One region of the Roseateles sp. GW835-FHT13E02 genome, then DNA from elsewhere that is predicted to be linked to it. Evidence: predicted binding sites of a transcription regulator. Region 1 holds the regulator's gene; the other holds the start of a gene.
What was found. Region 1 encodes FliA, which starts transcription of late flagellar genes. Its sites were predicted from a motif close to CTAAAGTTTNNNNNNNNNNNGCCGNTA; they were not measured.
Positions count from the first base shown of each region.

Region 2: a site for FliA is predicted at 4,577-4,603, ahead of fliS (flagellar export chaperone FliS). Genes of this name have one in related genera too.

Region 1 is NZ_JBXAGJ010000001.1:412,087-419,795, reverse strand. It holds gene flhA (flagellar biosynthesis protein FlhA) at 1-553, shown strand, start outside; gene flhF (flagellar biosynthesis GTPase FlhF) at 550-2,250, shown strand; gene AC1Q6P_RS01780 (MinD/ParA family ATP-binding protein) at 2,287-3,111, shown strand; gene AC1Q6P_RS01775 (RNA polymerase sigma factor FliA) at 3,130-3,843, shown strand; gene AC1Q6P_RS01770 (methyl-accepting chemotaxis protein) at 3,953-5,329, shown strand; gene AC1Q6P_RS01765 (diguanylate cyclase domain-containing protein) at 5,466-7,364, opposite strand; gene AC1Q6P_RS01760 (putative bifunctional diguanylate cyclase/phosphodiesterase) at 7,395-7,709, opposite strand, start outside.
Region 2 is NZ_JBXAGJ010000028.1:45,574-53,282, forward strand. It holds gene fliF (flagellar basal-body MS-ring/collar protein FliF) at 9-1,691, opposite strand; gene fliE (flagellar hook-basal body complex protein FliE) at 1,952-2,275, shown strand; gene AC1Q6P_RS21765 (pilus assembly FimT family protein) at 2,371-2,919, opposite strand; gene AC1Q6P_RS21770 (flagellar brake protein) at 2,916-3,701, opposite strand; gene AC1Q6P_RS21775 (flagellar protein FliT) at 3,775-4,074, opposite strand; gene fliS (flagellar export chaperone FliS) at 4,108-4,539, opposite strand; gene fliD (flagellar filament capping protein FliD) at 4,798-6,228, opposite strand; gene AC1Q6P_RS21790 (flagellin N-terminal helical domain-containing protein) at 6,410-7,255, opposite strand; gene AC1Q6P_RS21795 (flagellin N-terminal helical domain-containing protein) at 7,607-7,709, opposite strand, start outside.

The sequences.
Region 1 (7,709 bases):
GGTTGAACACCTGACCAAGCAGGCGCCGCAACTGATCGAAGATGTGATTCCCAAAATGCTAGGCATCGCCAATCTGCAACGTGTCCTCCAGCTCCTGCTGGAAGAGGGCGTGCACATCCGCGATATGCGCTCCATCGTCGAGTCCATCGCCGAGAACGCCGCCCAGATCAGCGATCCGGCCGAGCTGGCCCGCCGCATCCGCACCCACATCGCCCCGGCCATCGTTCAACAGATCTACGGCCCGGTGAAGGAGCTGGACGTGATCGCCCTCGAGCCCGAGCTGGAGCGCCTGGTCACGCAAGCCCTGAATTCGCCCAACGGCGCCGCCCTGGACCCCGGTGTTGCCGACACCCTGGCCCGCAGCGCCGCCGAAACCTCACAAGCCCAGGAAGACCGCGGCGTGCCCGCCTGCCTGCTGGTGCCCGATCTGATCCGCGCCCCCATGGCCCGCCTGCTGCGCCGCGCCGCACCGCGCCTCAAGGTGCTGGGCCACAGCGAAATTCCTGAAACCCATTCCATCCGTATCGGTTCCATCATCGGAGGCACAGCATGAATGTGAAACGCTTCACCGCCCGCACATCACGCGAAGCCATGGCCCTGGTCCGCAAGGCCTTTGGTGATGATGCCGTCGTGCTGTCCAACAAGCCCTGCCCGGAAGGCGTGGAAGTGCTGGCCATGGCGCCGGAAGGCATGTCGCAGATCGAGCGCGTGGCCGCCACCGCGCCGCGCGTGGCCTCGCCCGGCCGCCTGCAGGCCCAGCCGGGCCGCCCGGCCGCCAGCGCGTCCGTGGTCAACCCTTCGGCCAAGAGCTTTGCCGCCCGCACCGGCCAGCGCAGCGAACCCAGCTTCGGCTACAACGACCCCGCCAGCGGCTTCGGCGGCGAGGTGGCTGACGATGTCCAGACCCTGGCCATGAGCACCTTGTCCTTCCAGGACTATGTGCGCGAGCGCGTGCTCAAGCGCCGCCAGGCCGAGCTGGAAGGTGCACCCGATCCCATCTACGCTCAGCAGGCCGAAGCGCCTGCGGTCGCGGCCGACCATCCCGGCGTCAGCTCCCTCAATGCCGTACGCCAGCAGCGCGCTCAGGCCGCCTTGCAAGCCATGCAGCCGCGCCGCCCGGAATCGCAGCCCGCGCCTGCTCAAGCGGCGCAGCCGGCTCGCCGCGCCGTGCCGGTGCCGCCCTCGCCGCCGGTGCTGCGCGACGAGATCCGCATGCCGGCCACCAGCCTGACGGCCGAGTTGCCCGATCTGCCCGGCCGCGGCCGTCGCGACCAGCAGGACATGATGAACGAGCTGCGTCAGGTCAAGGGCCTGATCGAAGAGCGCTTCGGCGCCCTGGCTTTCATGGAAAAGCTGCAGCGCCAGCCCATCCAGGCCCGCCTGACCCAAAAGCTCTTGGAGCTGGGCTTCTCGCCCGCCCTGGTGCGCAAGCTGGTTGAAGGCTGCCCCAATGAATTCAAGGGTGCGCAGGCCGCCAAGGGTGAGCCGGCCGATGAAACCCAGTGGGCCGCCAATGTGCTGTCCCGCAATCTGCACACCGATGAAAACAGCCCGGCGCTGGAAGAGCAGGGCGGCGTGTTCGCCCTGATCGGCTCCACCGGCGTGGGCAAGACCACCACCACGGCCAAGATCGCAGCCGCCTTTGCCACCCGCTTTGGCGCCGCCCACCTGGGCCTGATCACGCTGGACGCCTACCGGGTCGGCGCTCACGAACAGCTGCGTGCCTACGGCCGCATCCTCGGCGTGCCGGTGCACACCGCCCACGACCGCGCCTCGCTGGAAGACCTGCTGGAGCTGCTCTCGGCCAAGAAGATGGTCCTGATCGACACGGCCGGCATGGCCCAGCGCGACAGCCGCACCCACGAGCTGCTCGAGATGCTGGCCCATCCCAGCGTGCGCAAGATCCTGGTGGTCAACGCCGCCCAGCAGGGCGAGACCATCGAAGACGTGGTCAATGCCTGGGGCGCCAAGGATTGCCACGGCCTGGTGCTGTCCAAGATCGACGAGGCCGTCAAGCTGGCCCCGGCCCTGGACACCCTGATCCGCCACAAGCTGACCGTGCTGGGCGTGACCAACGGCCAGCGCGTGCCGGAAGACTGGCACCGCCTGTCAAGCCAGGCCCTGGTGCAGCGCGCCCTGCGCAGCACCGCCGCCGGCGCCTGGCGCATGGACAGCGCCGATGTGAACCTGATTTTTGCCGGGGGGCCCGCGCTTGGCTCCCAACACCCGGCCGCCATGGGCATGTTTTAAGCCCGGATGCTGAAGCCACACGAGACCCCACTCATCATGCGCGACGCTCACACCTCTGCTTCATCCCACGCCCCGCAGGACCAGGCTCACGGCCTGCGCCGCCTGTTCGCCAGCTCGCGGGTGCGCTTCATCCCGGTCGTCAGCAACCCCCATGTGGTGGGCGGCGGCGTGCTGCTGGAAGGCCTGTGCGCGGCCTTCGCCGAGCTGGGCCTGCACACCCTGGTGGTCGATGCCGGCGAGAGCTCGCCCAAGCCTTCGGAGCTGGCGAGTGTGGACCTGGCCTCCTGCGTGGAAAGCCTGTCCAAGGATGTGTCCTATCTGGCCGCGCGTGGCCTGCCCATGCGCTACATCAACGCCAACGGCTCGGCCGCCCAGTTCCTGGAAGCCGTGACCGATGCCGCCCCCTTCGCCGATGTCGTGCTGCTGCACGCCAGCGCGGCCGAACTGGCCCGTGTGGTCGCTCTGCGCGAGGTGCGCCCGGTGCTGCTGGCTGACACCGACAGCATGAGCGTCACCCATGCCTACGCCGGCATGAAATGGCTGGCCAGCCGCGCCGGCCTGATGGTCTACAGCCTGCTGCTGGCCAGCTCGCCGCAGCTGCGCCTCTCGGATCGCATTGCCCAGCAGATCAGCTCCTGCGCCGATGGTTTCCTCGGTGCCGTGCTGCGCGACTGGGCCTGCCTGGACCCCAAGACACCGCCGACGGCGCCGGTCTCCCCGGAGATCCGCCATCTGGCCCGTGAGCTGCTGCTGGCCGCCCCGCCGGGAGCCGCGCTGGAAGCCTCGGTCAACGCCAGCCCGCTGCGCCCGCCCGTGCGCATGATGGGTGCAGGGCGCCCGGCCATGGCAGCCACTCTTTGATTGACGCAGGAGCTGATGATGTACACCGCCAAAGGCCGCCTCGATAACTCCTCGCTGATCAAGCAATACAGCCCGCTGGTGCGACGTCTGGCGCACCAGATGATCGCCAAGCTGCCCGCCAATATCGAGATCGACGACCTGATCCAGGTCGGCCTGATCGGCCTGACCGACGCGCTCTCGCGCTTCGATGTCGGCCAGGGCGTGCAGTTCGAGACCTTTGCCACCCAGCGCATCCGCGGCGCCATGCTTGACGAGCTGCGCGGCGGCGACTGGATGAGCCGTGGCACCCGCCGCCAGCAGCGCGAGATCGAAGGCGCCGTGCGCAAGCTCGAGCAAGAGCTGGGCCGTGCCCCGGTCGAAAGCGAGATCGCCGCCGAGATGAAGATCCCCCTGGCCGAGTACCAGGATCTGCTCGGCAAGGTGCGCGGCACCCAGCTGGTCTATCTGGAAGACATGTCGGGCGACGAAGGCGACGAGGACTTCCTCGACCGCCATGTGGCCGACCACAGCAACAACCCCATGTTGAAGCTGCAGGACCATCGCATGCGCGAGGCCCTGGTCGCCGCCATCAAGAACCTGCCCGAGCGCGAACAGTACATGATGAGCATGTACTACGAGCACGACATGAACCTCAAGGAAATCGCGGTCGTGCTCAAGGTCACCGAATCGCGCGTCTGCCAGCTGCACAGCCAGGCCATCGCCCGCCTGCGTGTCAAGCTCCGCGACTGGTAAGCCCCGCTGCCGTAATTTCAGATCCAAGCGGCGCCCAGCTCTTGCTGCTACCCTTCCGGGTGGTCAGGCTCGGTCTCGGAGCCGGCCGCGACTTTAGGGAGGAGACGCCATGTTCTTTGGCTCCAAGCGCCAATCCGCCACCCGATCGAGCGTGCCCATCGCGCACCACGAATCAGCTGCGGGCGCCGCGGCGCCCAGCACCCAGGCGCTGACCCAGCTGCTGGGCAGCCTGTCCCGTTCGGTCTCCCATGTCGGCCGCGATGCCGCCGAGGTGCGCGGGGTGCTGGATGACACACAGAAAGTTGTCGATGCCCAGGCCCAGGCCATGGCCGCTCTGTCGGGCGAGCTGGGCCAGGTGCGCCAGGCCCAGCAAGGCATCAGCCGGGCCAGCGAACAAAGCCGTCAGGCCGTGCAGCGCGCCCGCCAGGCCTTGTCCGGCGTTGGCGATGAGGTGGGCGGCATCGTCCAGACCCTGCACGAGGTCGCTGACGCGGCCTCGGACATCAGCAAGATCGCCCTGCAGACCCGTCTCGTTGCGTTCAATGCCTCGGTCGAAGCCAAGCGCGCTGGCGAAGCCGGCCTGGGCTTTGGCGTGGTGGCCGATGCGGTCAAGGACCTGGCCGGCAAGGTCGACGGTTCGTCCAAGGCCATCATGAGCACGCTGTCGGCCCTCGACGCCCGCATCGAACGCTTCAGCATCGAGCTGCGCAGCGCCAGCGGCGGCCTGGCCCAGCAAAGCGCCATCCACCAGGCCTTTGCCGCGGTGGAGCAGGATGTGCTGCACATCGCCGATGCCGCCCGCCAGAGCGAGCAAATCAGTGCCTCGCTCGGCGCCCGCGCGGACGAGTTGGCGGCCGACATCCAGCAGGCGCGCGGCAGCCTGCAGGTGGCCACCGCCTGCAGCGATCGATTCTTGAAGCTCTCGGAAGAGCTGATCGAGCAGATTGCCGGCTCCGGCGTCGAGGTCGAGGATGCCCGTTTCATCGCCGCCGCCCAGCAGGCCGCGACCCGCATCAGCGCCCTGCTGGAGGAGGCCGTGGCCCGCCGTCAGATCAGCATGGCTCAGCTCTTTGATGAACGCTATCGGCCTCTGGCTGGCAGCGATCCGGCTCAGCATCTGACCGATTTTGTCGAACTCACGGACCGCCTCTTCCCGGCCGTGCAGGAGCCCGTGCTGCAGCTCGACGAGAAGATCGTGTTCTGCATTGCCGTGGATCGCAACGGTTATGTGCCCACCCACAACAAGAAGTACTGCCAGCCTCAACGCCCGGGTGATGTGGTGTGGAACAGCGCCAACAGCCGCTATCGCCGCATCTTCAATGACCGCACCGGCCTGGCTTCGGCGCGCAACCAGCGGCCGTTTCTGCTGCAGACCTACCGGCGTGATATGGGCGGCGGTCGCTTTGTGCTGCTGAAGGAGGCCTCAGCGCCCATCACCGTGCAGGGGCGGCATTGGGGCGGTTTGCGTCTGGCCTTCGGCTTTTGAAGCCTTGGCGCGCTCCGAGCATCAGAGTTGCCAGCAAAAGCCAGCGAAGCGGTTCTGGCCAGGCGGACCGGTGCAGACCGTACGCTCAGTACGGCAAGCCGGGCCAACGACGCCAGAAGGATTTTGATGGCGACGCTCAGGGCGCCACGCAGGCGCGGTTCTTGCCGGTGTGCTTGGCCTCGTAAAGCGCCACATCGGCGCGGTCCAGCGCCGCTTCCAGGGTTTCGCCCGGCCGGTACAGGGTCACGCCGGCCGAGAAGGTGACGAACACATCCTTGCCTTCGTGCATGAAGAGGCTGGCCGACAAGGCGCGCTGCAGGCGCTGCAGCACCGCCTGCGCTTCCACCACCGGCGTGCTGGGCAGCATGAGCACGAACTCTTCGCCGCCGTAGCGCGCCACCAGGTCACCCGGACGCAGGTGCTGTGACACCCGCTCCGCCAGGGATTTGAGCGCCACATCGCCGGCACCATGGCCCAGGGTGTCGTTGAGCTTCTTGAAATTGTCGATGTCCAGCAGGGCCAGGGCGATCAGGGCGTTGTCGCCGGTCTCGCGCTCGGCCTTGGCCTGCTCGACCGCGAAGGCGGCCAGCAGGCCGCGGCGGTTGGCGATCTGGGTCAGCTGGTCGGTCTGCACCTCGTTGGAGAGGCGCTGCAACTCGCCCTCGAGCTCGGCGACTTTGGCACTGAGGCTGCTGGCGCGGTCGTGCTCCAGGGTCAGGCGTTCCTGGGTTTGCTTGACCAGGGATTGCACGCTGCGGCTTTCTTCCACCATCTCGCGCACCACGCCGGTCAGGCTTTCCAGCGAATCGGCTTTCTCGATCACCTCGGCATAGCGGCCGACGCTGTTCTGGAAACGATCGGTGTGCTGGCCCAGTTCGCCCAGCTCGGCCAGCATCTGGTGGATCAGCGCCTTCAGCGAATCGCGCGCGCGGCTGCGTTCTTCGCGCAGGGCGCGTTGGCGCTCGCGCGTGCCGCCCAGCATCTCGGTGACCGAGCGCACACCGCGGCCGCTCAGGCCCTGTTCCAGGGTCTGGTTCATGGCCTCGCACTGGCCCTTGGCCCAGGAATCGTCCTCGGCCAGGTCGACCAGGCTCGCGCTCAACTCGCGGCACAGCTCGCCCAGCTCGCCGAACAGATGCTGGCGGTGGTCCAGCAGATGGCGGGCGCGCTGGCACAAGGCCTCGATCAGGGCGGCCTTCTCGGGCGTGGGGCCGCCGGCCAGCAGGTCCAGATGGGCGGCGTCGAGCTGACGCATCAGCTCATCGGCATAGCCCTCCGGGCTTTTCAGCGCATGCTGGACGGTGCCGTGCAAGCTGGTCTCGATGCCTGGCCAGGGGCTGGGCAGGCCGGCGCCGGCGGCACGGAAAGTCAGTGGGGCCGCGCCCTCGCCGCTGGCGGGCAGCTCGCTGTCGGCCGCCTCCACGGTGCTGGGCGCGAAATCTTCTTCGGCAAAAAACTGGCTCGGCGTGCCGCCGGGCTCTTCCGAGGTCGCGATGCTGGCATCGGCGACATCGCCGTCCCAGCTGTTGACCAACTGGTCCAGGCGCTTGAGCAGGCGCTGGCCGTCGCTTCGGTTGTTTTCCAGCACGCGCTGCAGGCCGTCTTTCTTGCGCGCGACGGTCCATTGCCGGCCGCCGCGCTCCAGGCCGCGCACCAGGCGCTCCAGCGTCTGGGCCATGGCCTCGCCCTGGGCGCTGGGGCCCTCGCTGCGCTGCAGGCGTTCGAGTTCGCGCAGGGCTTCATCCCAGCGCGACTCGCGCACGCAGACCTGCAGCTCCAGCCGCGCCTGCGCGTTGCTGACGCCCATGCTCAGCAGCTTGGCCAGCAGGGCCTGGGCTCGCTCGGGCAGGGCGGCGGGCGTGGCCTCAACGCCGGATTCCATGGCGTAGGCGCGGGCGTAGTTTTCCGGCGTTGGCTCCAGCTGCGCCTGGGCCAGGCGCAGCAGCGCCGCCTTGGCGATCTGGGCCGGCGGCGTGGCGCCCGGCTTGCGGGCGGAGTTGGCGGGCAGAGGCGTGGGGCGGCGAGATTCGTCCATCGGTGTTGTGCTGGCTGAAGCTGGGGCGCGCTAGAGCAGTTTGCCGCCACTCGGGCGCAAGGGGCCGCCGCTCAGGCTGCCGAGGCTGCCTCCCGGATCGCCCTCGAAATCACTGTGGGCCTGGGCAATCCAGGGCGCTTTGCGTGGCAGCACGGTTTGTGCGAGCCATTGTTCGATTTCTTCCGGCGGCAGCGGTTTGCTGAACAGAAAGCCTTGCATCAGGCTGCAACCGAGGCGATGCAGCACGTCCATCTGGCGCAGGGTCTCCACGCCTTCGGCGATCACGCGCAAGCCCATGGCCCGGGCCAGGGCGATGATGGCGGTGACCACGGCCGAGCTTTGCGG
Region 2 (7,709 bases), on a different contig from region 1:
GGTCCGGCTCACTCGACTTCACCGTTGATCCAGTTGCGCATGATGTTGGCCACGGCAATCGGGTTCTCGCGGGCCAGTGCACGGGCACGCTCAAGTTTTTCGTTAGCAACCGGGCCGCTCAGGGCGGGCAGGCCGCCGTCGGCGCCCAGGGCGGGCAGTTCGTTCTCGTCGTCGACCACGGCGTTGAGCTGCGAGGCGGTGTCGCTGGCTTCCGGCGGTGGCGGGTTGGCGGCCTTGATGGCCGGGCGCACCATGCCGAACACGGCAATCAGGGCCACCAGCACCAGGGCCAGTGGCACGGCAGCGCTGCGCAGCAGGTCCAGCACAAAGGGCTGCTTCCACAGCGGCAGTTCCACCTCTTCTTGCTTGTCTTGCAGGAAGGGCGCGCTGATGATCTTGAGCGAGTCACCACGCTCCTGGTTGAAGCCCATGGTCTCCTTGACCAGAGCGGTCAGCTTGTCCAGCTCTTCCTGCGGCACCGGGATGTTGGAAACCTTGGACTTGGGGTCGGTGTTGGGGCGGTGGTTGATGACCACGGCCGCATTCAGGCGGCGCACATTGCCGGTGGCGTTGCGCACCACGCGCACGGTCTTGTCGAGCTCGTAGTTGGTGATGGAGTCGCGCTTGGTGCTGTTGCTGGGCGAACCGCCGGCGGCCTGCAGTGGCGCAGCTTCGCCTTCGATGGGTGCGGTGGCCGGGGCTTGCGGCTGGTTGGCGGCGGCACCGGGCACGCCGGTCGGTGGCGCGGGCGTGCCGTTGATGGACTCGTTGGTCTGGGCGCTGCGCACCGCGGCGGTGGCGCCTTGGCCGCGGTTGGGCTTGTACTCTTCGGCCGTGCTCTCGATCTGCGAGAAGTCGACATCGGCCGTCACCGTGGCGCGCAGATTGCCGCGGCCCACCACTGGCTCCAGCAGCTCATAAATGCGCTTGTTGAAGTTCGATTCGATTTGCTGCTTGTATTGCAGCTGTTGGCTGTCCAGGCCATTGCTGGCTTCCGGGCTGTTGGACAACAGGGCTCCGGTCTGATCCAGCACGCTGACGGCCTTGGCCGACAGACCCGGCACGCTGGCCGAAACCAGGTGGACGATGCCGGCGATCTGGGCGCGATCCAGCGAGCGGCCGCCGCGCAGGGTCAGCATGACCGAGGCGCTGGGCTTTTGCTGCTCGCGGAAGAAGCCGTTCTGCTCCGGCATGGCCAGGTGCACGCGCGCATCGGCCACATCGGCCAGGGCGGTGATGGTGCGGGTCAGTTCGCCTTCCAGGCCGCGCTGGAAGTTCAGCCGTTCGTTGAATTGGGTCTGGCCGATGGAGCTCTTGTCCATCAGCTCGAAGCCCACGCTGCTGCCCTTGGGCAGGCCGGCCGAGGCCAGCTTCATGCGCACGTCGTAGACCTGGGCCGCCGGCACAAGGATGGTGCCGCCGGGTTCGTGGCGGTAGGGCACGTTCAGCTGGGCCAGCTGGGCGATGACGGCGCCGCCGTCCTTGTCGGACAAGCCGGTGAACACCGGCCGGTAGTCGCCCTGGTTGGACCACAGGGTGATGGCCAGCACGGCGGCGGCCAGCATGGCCAGGCCGCCGCCCATCATCAGCTTGTTGCGCACCGGCAAGGCTGCCAGGCGGGCACCGAAGCTGGCAGGCTCGGGTGTCACCAGGGGCAGGGTGTTGGCGGCGGGGCTGAGGGCGTTGTCCATGAGTCGGGCCGGGCTGGAGGGCGGGTCTGTCGGTCTGAAAGTGAAGAGGCGGGTGCCAATCCGTGATGGTTTTCACGGCGGACGACAGGCATTGCCGATGCATTGAATTATTCGGATTTGCCCCCTCAAGAAAGCCTGGAACAGGCCGAAGAACCGAGCGCAGTTCCCTCCTTCAGACGGCGCGTCCGGGCCTACAGTTCCCTCCATCGCTCCGGCTCTGGCTTCGCCTTGGCCACGGGGCGTGGATGGAGTCCCTTGTCATGGAACTGAAGCTCAGACCTTTTGATTTCGCCCAGGCCACCGCGCGCGCTGGCCTGAACATCAATGGCGAGCCGCTGTCCAAGGCCAAGGCCATGGGCGGCGCCAGTTTTGGCGACGCCATGGCTCAGGCCATGCAAGGCGTGAGCCGCTCGCAGAACGAGGCCTCACGCTTGCAGCGCGAGGTGCAGCTGGACAACCCGACCGTCAGCCTGGAAGAGACCATGGTGGCCATGCAGAAGGCCCAGATCGGTTTCCAAGCCACCTTGCAGGTCCGCAACCGCCTGGTGTCCGCCTATTCGGAAATCATGAACATGCAGGTCTGACGGGGTAGGGGGGGGCTGAGGCTCCGCCCGTCCCGCGGCACTCGATGCTGTTTCTTGCGCAAGGCTTCCCGCGTTGCGCTCCAAGCCCAAGGCCTTCAGCAGGGCGAGGCCGTCTGGGCTGCCGGCCCGCACACCTGCACCCGCCCCATGCTGTTGAGTTCTACGCGCAGGGCTTGGCCCTTGCCGGTGCTGAAGGCCGTGGCGCCATGTCGCGGCGCCTGGCCCAGGGCTGGCTCAAACTCGGCATCGACGGCTGAATCCATTCGCACATCGGGGTAGTCACGCCCCTTGCTACGGGTCAGTGTGCAGGCGGTGGCTCGCCCAGTGGCTGGATCGAAGGACTTGCTGCTGCCGGCCACCGTGGGGCCGCAGTCGCAGGGGTGGTCGCGGCTGATGCCCCAGCACCACTCTGGCCCGGCCTGAAAGCTCACGAACACCGGGCTGCGCTGGGACACGCTCATTTCGCGCGCGTTGCGCAGGTCCATCAGCAGGCTGTTGGCCGCGTCGCGCAGCTGCTGGCGCTGGATGAAGCTGCGGTAATTGGGCACGGCAACGGCCATCACCACAGCCAGCACGGCCATGACCACGGCCGCTTCGAGCAGGGTGAAGCCGCGGTGCAGGTTCGGGCGGCTGTTGTGATTCATGGTGTGCCCTGGGCCTTGCGCAGCAGGCGTGCCATCTTCTGCGCCTGTTCCACATAGTGTTGCAGATCACGCTCGGCGAGTGGGTCGAGGTTCTCGAAGGTCAAGCCCAGCTGGCGGCTGCCGTCGGCTTGCGGGCGCACATGCTGCAGGCGCAGATCCACCATCAGGCGGGTGTGCCGGTCCAGTTCCACCCGCACGGCCTGCAGCAGCTGGCCGGTGGCCGGCGCAGCCGGCCCGGGCGGCAGCAGCAGGGCCAGGCCACCGAGGCTCAGGTCCAGCACGCGCAGGCTGAGGGTGATGGGGCTGGCCTCGTCGGCGCCGGGCACGCAGACATGGGCTTGCGGCGTGCGGCTGGTCGGGCGCACGCGAAAGGCCTGGCGGCGCTGGAAGCGGTAGAGCTGCTGAGGCAGATTGGCGCGCAGCAGATCATCCTGGCTGGCTTGCGGGCCGGCTTGCAAAAGCATCAGCCCCTCCAGATCGAACTGCAGGCGGATCTGGTCCAGATAGGCCACGGCTGTCAGCTCCTGGGCGCCTAGCAGGTTCGGCAGCGGGCTGGCGGCTGCGGGCCGGTCCAGCAGCAATCGGCCCTTGTCGGCATCGAGTTCGCAGACTCGGGTGGAGAGGCTGAGGCCCTCCGGTGTGCTGAGGATCAGCGGGGTCTGCTCCTGCTGCAGGCGCTGCAGCAGACCGAGAATCTCGACCGGGGACTGGATACGAAAATCGCCCGAGTCGGCAGAGGCAGCCGAGTCGGGCGAGGTGGAGGGGGGCGGAGTGGAGCTCATGCGGGAGGGGCGGTTTCGCCCGGGGGGTCTGGCAGGCTCCCGGGCGGCGCGTTGAAAGACCGTGGGCCGGTGTTCAGTGCAAGGTCTTGCTCTTGCCGGACAGCACCTGGTCCAGATCATCCAGCCAGGGTTCGGCCAGATGGCGGATCTCGGCGTCGTTGAGCAGGATGCGCTGCATGATGCGTGTCTTCAGCTTGTTCTCTTCGGGGGCCAGTTTTTCACCGGCAGCGGCATGCTTGAGCTGGGAGATCAGCAGCACGCAAGCGCCCTCGAGCTTGACGACTTCGTCCCAGTTGCCGGTGCGTGCGGCGGACAGCATGTCGGCGCTGGCTTGCTCAATGGCTTCGTAGTAGCTCAGAAGTTGGGTGTTCATCACAATTTCCGCAAGAAACAAGTGTTAGGTGGATCAGGCCGCGCGCTGCACTTCCGGCGACTGGCCGATGGCGGTCCAGGCGTCTCGCACCGGGGTGAGCAGGCGTTGGCATTCTTCGATCAGGGTTGCATCGCTGCGCAGATTGGCCTGGGTCAGGCGCATGCACAGGTAGGCGTAGAGGTCACCCAGGTCCTGGGCCAGCGGGCCGGCTTCCAGATTCAGCGTGGCTTTGAGGCCCTCGTCCAGAATCCGAACCGCGCGGCACAGCGAGTTGTTCTTCAGCTCGGTGTTGTTGGTCTCGATGGCGACCAGGGCTTGATTCATGGCGGCAAAGATGCCGTCGAACAGCATGGCGACCAGACGGTGCGGGCTGGCGCTTTGAACATCGGTCTCCAGTCCGACCTTGCGGTACATCGAGGCGCGCTGTGTCCTGGATGCGAACGGAGAGGCTGCGTTGCCGTACATGGTGGGATTCTTTCCGGGGAAGCTCGTGTTGAATTGTTTTCGACCCCGGGGCGCTGAACTTGAGTGCTGGAAGACACCGCATCTGCCTGCAAACGCGGGCTTGAAGAAAGTGCGAATTTGTGCCGGCTGGACGGCGGTCGGCGCCGTGCTTTTGCATGCTTCACAAAGCAAGCAAGCGGTGGCTTCTTGCGAAACCACCGCTTGCTCGGAGGGGATCAGACGCTGCAGCGCGCGTGCAGGGTCGAAGGGCCGCGGCCCTTACTTGTTCAGCAAAGCCATTTGCTGGCTGACATAGCTGGACAGGTTGTTGAGCTTGCCCATCTGCACATCGAGTGCGGTGTAGCGCGCGCGCAGCCGGGTCTCGGCCAGTGTGGCCTTTTCTTCCAGTTTGGTGCTTTGCAGAGCGTTGCCGTTGATGCGGTCCTGCAGGCCTTTTTGTCGCGTGCTCAGGCTGCCGTCAATGCCCAGGGCCTGGTCGGCGAACTTGCGCATGCGCTGCGCAATGCCGCTGTTCTCGGCGTTGCCGTTGTCCACGGCCATGAAGAGCTGCTTGAGGCTGTCCAGATCGGCCATGGATTTGTCCAGCTTGGTCGTGGTGACCTTGAGGCTGCCGTCGGCCACGGGGTCCAGGCCGATGTCGGCCAGGCGGCTGAACTTGCCACCCAGGGTGGTGGTGCCGCCGCTGACGCCACGCATGGCCGATTGCACACTCAGCACCGAGCCTTCGCCTTGCAGGGTGCCGGCGGTCTTGTTGGCTTGGTCGTACTTGGTCTGGTCCTTCACCAGGGCCGCCAGGCTGCTGTAGGCGGTGGCGAAATCCGTGACGGCTTTCTTGATGGCCTCTTTGTCCGCCGAGATGGTTAGGTTGACATCGGCGGTGGTGGGCTTGAGCAAGTTGATGGTCAGGCCGTCGATGGAGTCCTTGAGTGTGTTGGTTTCCGATTCAATGTCCAGCCCGTTGAGCTTGGCCAGGGCATTGCCGGCGGCCTGGTTCTGGACTGCCTTGGAGGCGTCGGGCGTGCGCGGGTCGAACGACAGCGCGTCCAGGCCTTGGCCGTCCAGCAGACCATCGCCATCGATCACACCGATGCGAAAGCCATTGCTGGCGCCGGTTTCGGTGGATCGCATGACCAGACGGGAACCGCCCTGATCGGTGACGATGGAGGCTGTGACGCCGGCCTTTGCGGCGTTGATCTTGTCGCGGATCTGGGCCAGGGTGTTGCCACCCTCGCTGATGTCGATGGTCACCGCGCTGCTGCCGGCCTTGGGGTCAAAGCTGGTCTGGTCGGCATTCCATTTGCCGAGCTCGATGGTGATGCTGCCTTGGCCGACCGGGCCGGTGGCGGGCTGGTAGCTGGTGGACACCGATTGTGCGGTCGCCAAGCGGCTGACCGACACGGCCACGGTACCGGCCGCGGCACCCGGCCCGGGTGTCACGCTGACGCTGCTCGCGTCACTGGAACTGCCCAGGCCCGAGCCCCAGAGATCGGGGTTGGTCAGCTTGGCTGCGGCGTCACGCAGGGCGGAAAGGCCGCTTTGCACCTTGCCGTAGGCGGACAGCTGCGTCTTCAATCCATCGGTGGCGGTCTTCAAGGCGCTGATGGGCTTGCGCTCAACGGCAACCAGCTGCTGGATCAAGGTCTCCATATCGCGCCCGGTGCCGATGCCTGCGGAGGTGATGGCGGCCATGGTGGTTCTCCCTGTGACTGGGTTGGGATCCGCGTCCGAGTCTTGTGGTCCAAACGGCGCCGAATCGCGGGGTCGAGACAAAAAAGGCCGATACGCAAAGGCGGTATCGGCCGAAGGTGCTCAAAACTTGAGAGGAACCGTGCGCGCGCTCGTCGGCACCAGGCCGGCGAGGCGGGTTCGATCAACCCTTCAGCAGACTCAGCACCTGCTGTGGCAGCTGGTTGGCCTGGGCCACCATGGCATTGCCAGCCTGTTGCAGGATCTGGGTGCGGCTGAGGTTGGAGGTTTCTGCCGCGTAGTCGGCATCCATGATGCGGCTGCGTGCGGCGCTTTGGTTTTCCACCGAAACCTGCAGGTTCGAGATCACGGCCTCGAAACGGTTCTGCGAGGCGCCCAGCGTGGCGCGCTGGCTGCTGACCGTGTTCAGGGCGATGTCGATGTTGTCGATGATGACCTTGATATCGGCTGTGGTCGAGGCATTGCCGATGGTGGCACCGGTGACTGCGGTGATGGTGGGGTCCACCGTCATGTCCGAGGTGGTCACCGTGATGGTGTCTTCCGCGCCGGTGTTGGGGCCGACCTGGAACTCCTGCGGGATCACCGCATCGGCGCCCAGGATCTTCTTGCCGTTGAAGGTGGTGCCCGCCAGCACGCGGCCGATTTCCAGAGCCAGCTCGCCGAATTCCTTGCCGATGGAATCCAGGTCGGTGGTGGTGTTGGTGGCGTTGCGGGACTGCACCGACAGCTCACGCATGCGTTGCAGCGTGTCGCCGACCTTGGACAGCGCGCCTTCAGCGGTCTGCGCCAGCGAGATGCCGTCGTTGGCATTGCGGATGGCGACGTTCATGCCTCGGACCTGGGCATGCATGCGCTCGGCAATCGCCAGGCCTGCCGCATCGTCCTTGGCGGAATTGACTCGCATACCCGAGGACAGGCGCTGCATGGACACCCCGAGGGAGCCCTGCGACATGTTCAGATTGCGCTGCGCGTTCAGCGAGGCAATATTGGTGTTGATGGTTTGCGGCATTTGAGCACTCCTACAGAATCCGGTAACTCCCGGCCAGGCCGGCGCGTCAATCCAAGTGTGGGGAGCCGGCCGAGCCGGCGCCTTCGCTTGTCAACTCGCCCGGTCTGTTCAAGCTTGGGCCTGGTGGGGCCGGGGGCTTGGGTCCGGACGTCGGGTGATGCTTTCCATGTTTCAACCCGATGGCCAAATTCTTGAGCAGTCTGTCGTGCCTCGAAAGCAGGAAAAGGCCGTGAAACCACGGCCATAAAAAAGCTCCGCGCCCTGGAGCAAGCCAGGGTGGCGGAGCGAGCGGAGAGTCTGTTGTCGAGGCCGGCGATCCAGCCTTCGGTGGCGCTTCAGCCGAGCGGTGGCTCAGCCGCCACGCAGCAGCGACAGCACTTGCTGCGGCATCTGGTTGGCCTGCGAGACCATCGCCGTGCCGGCCTGCTGCAGGATCTGCGCGCGGCTGAGATTG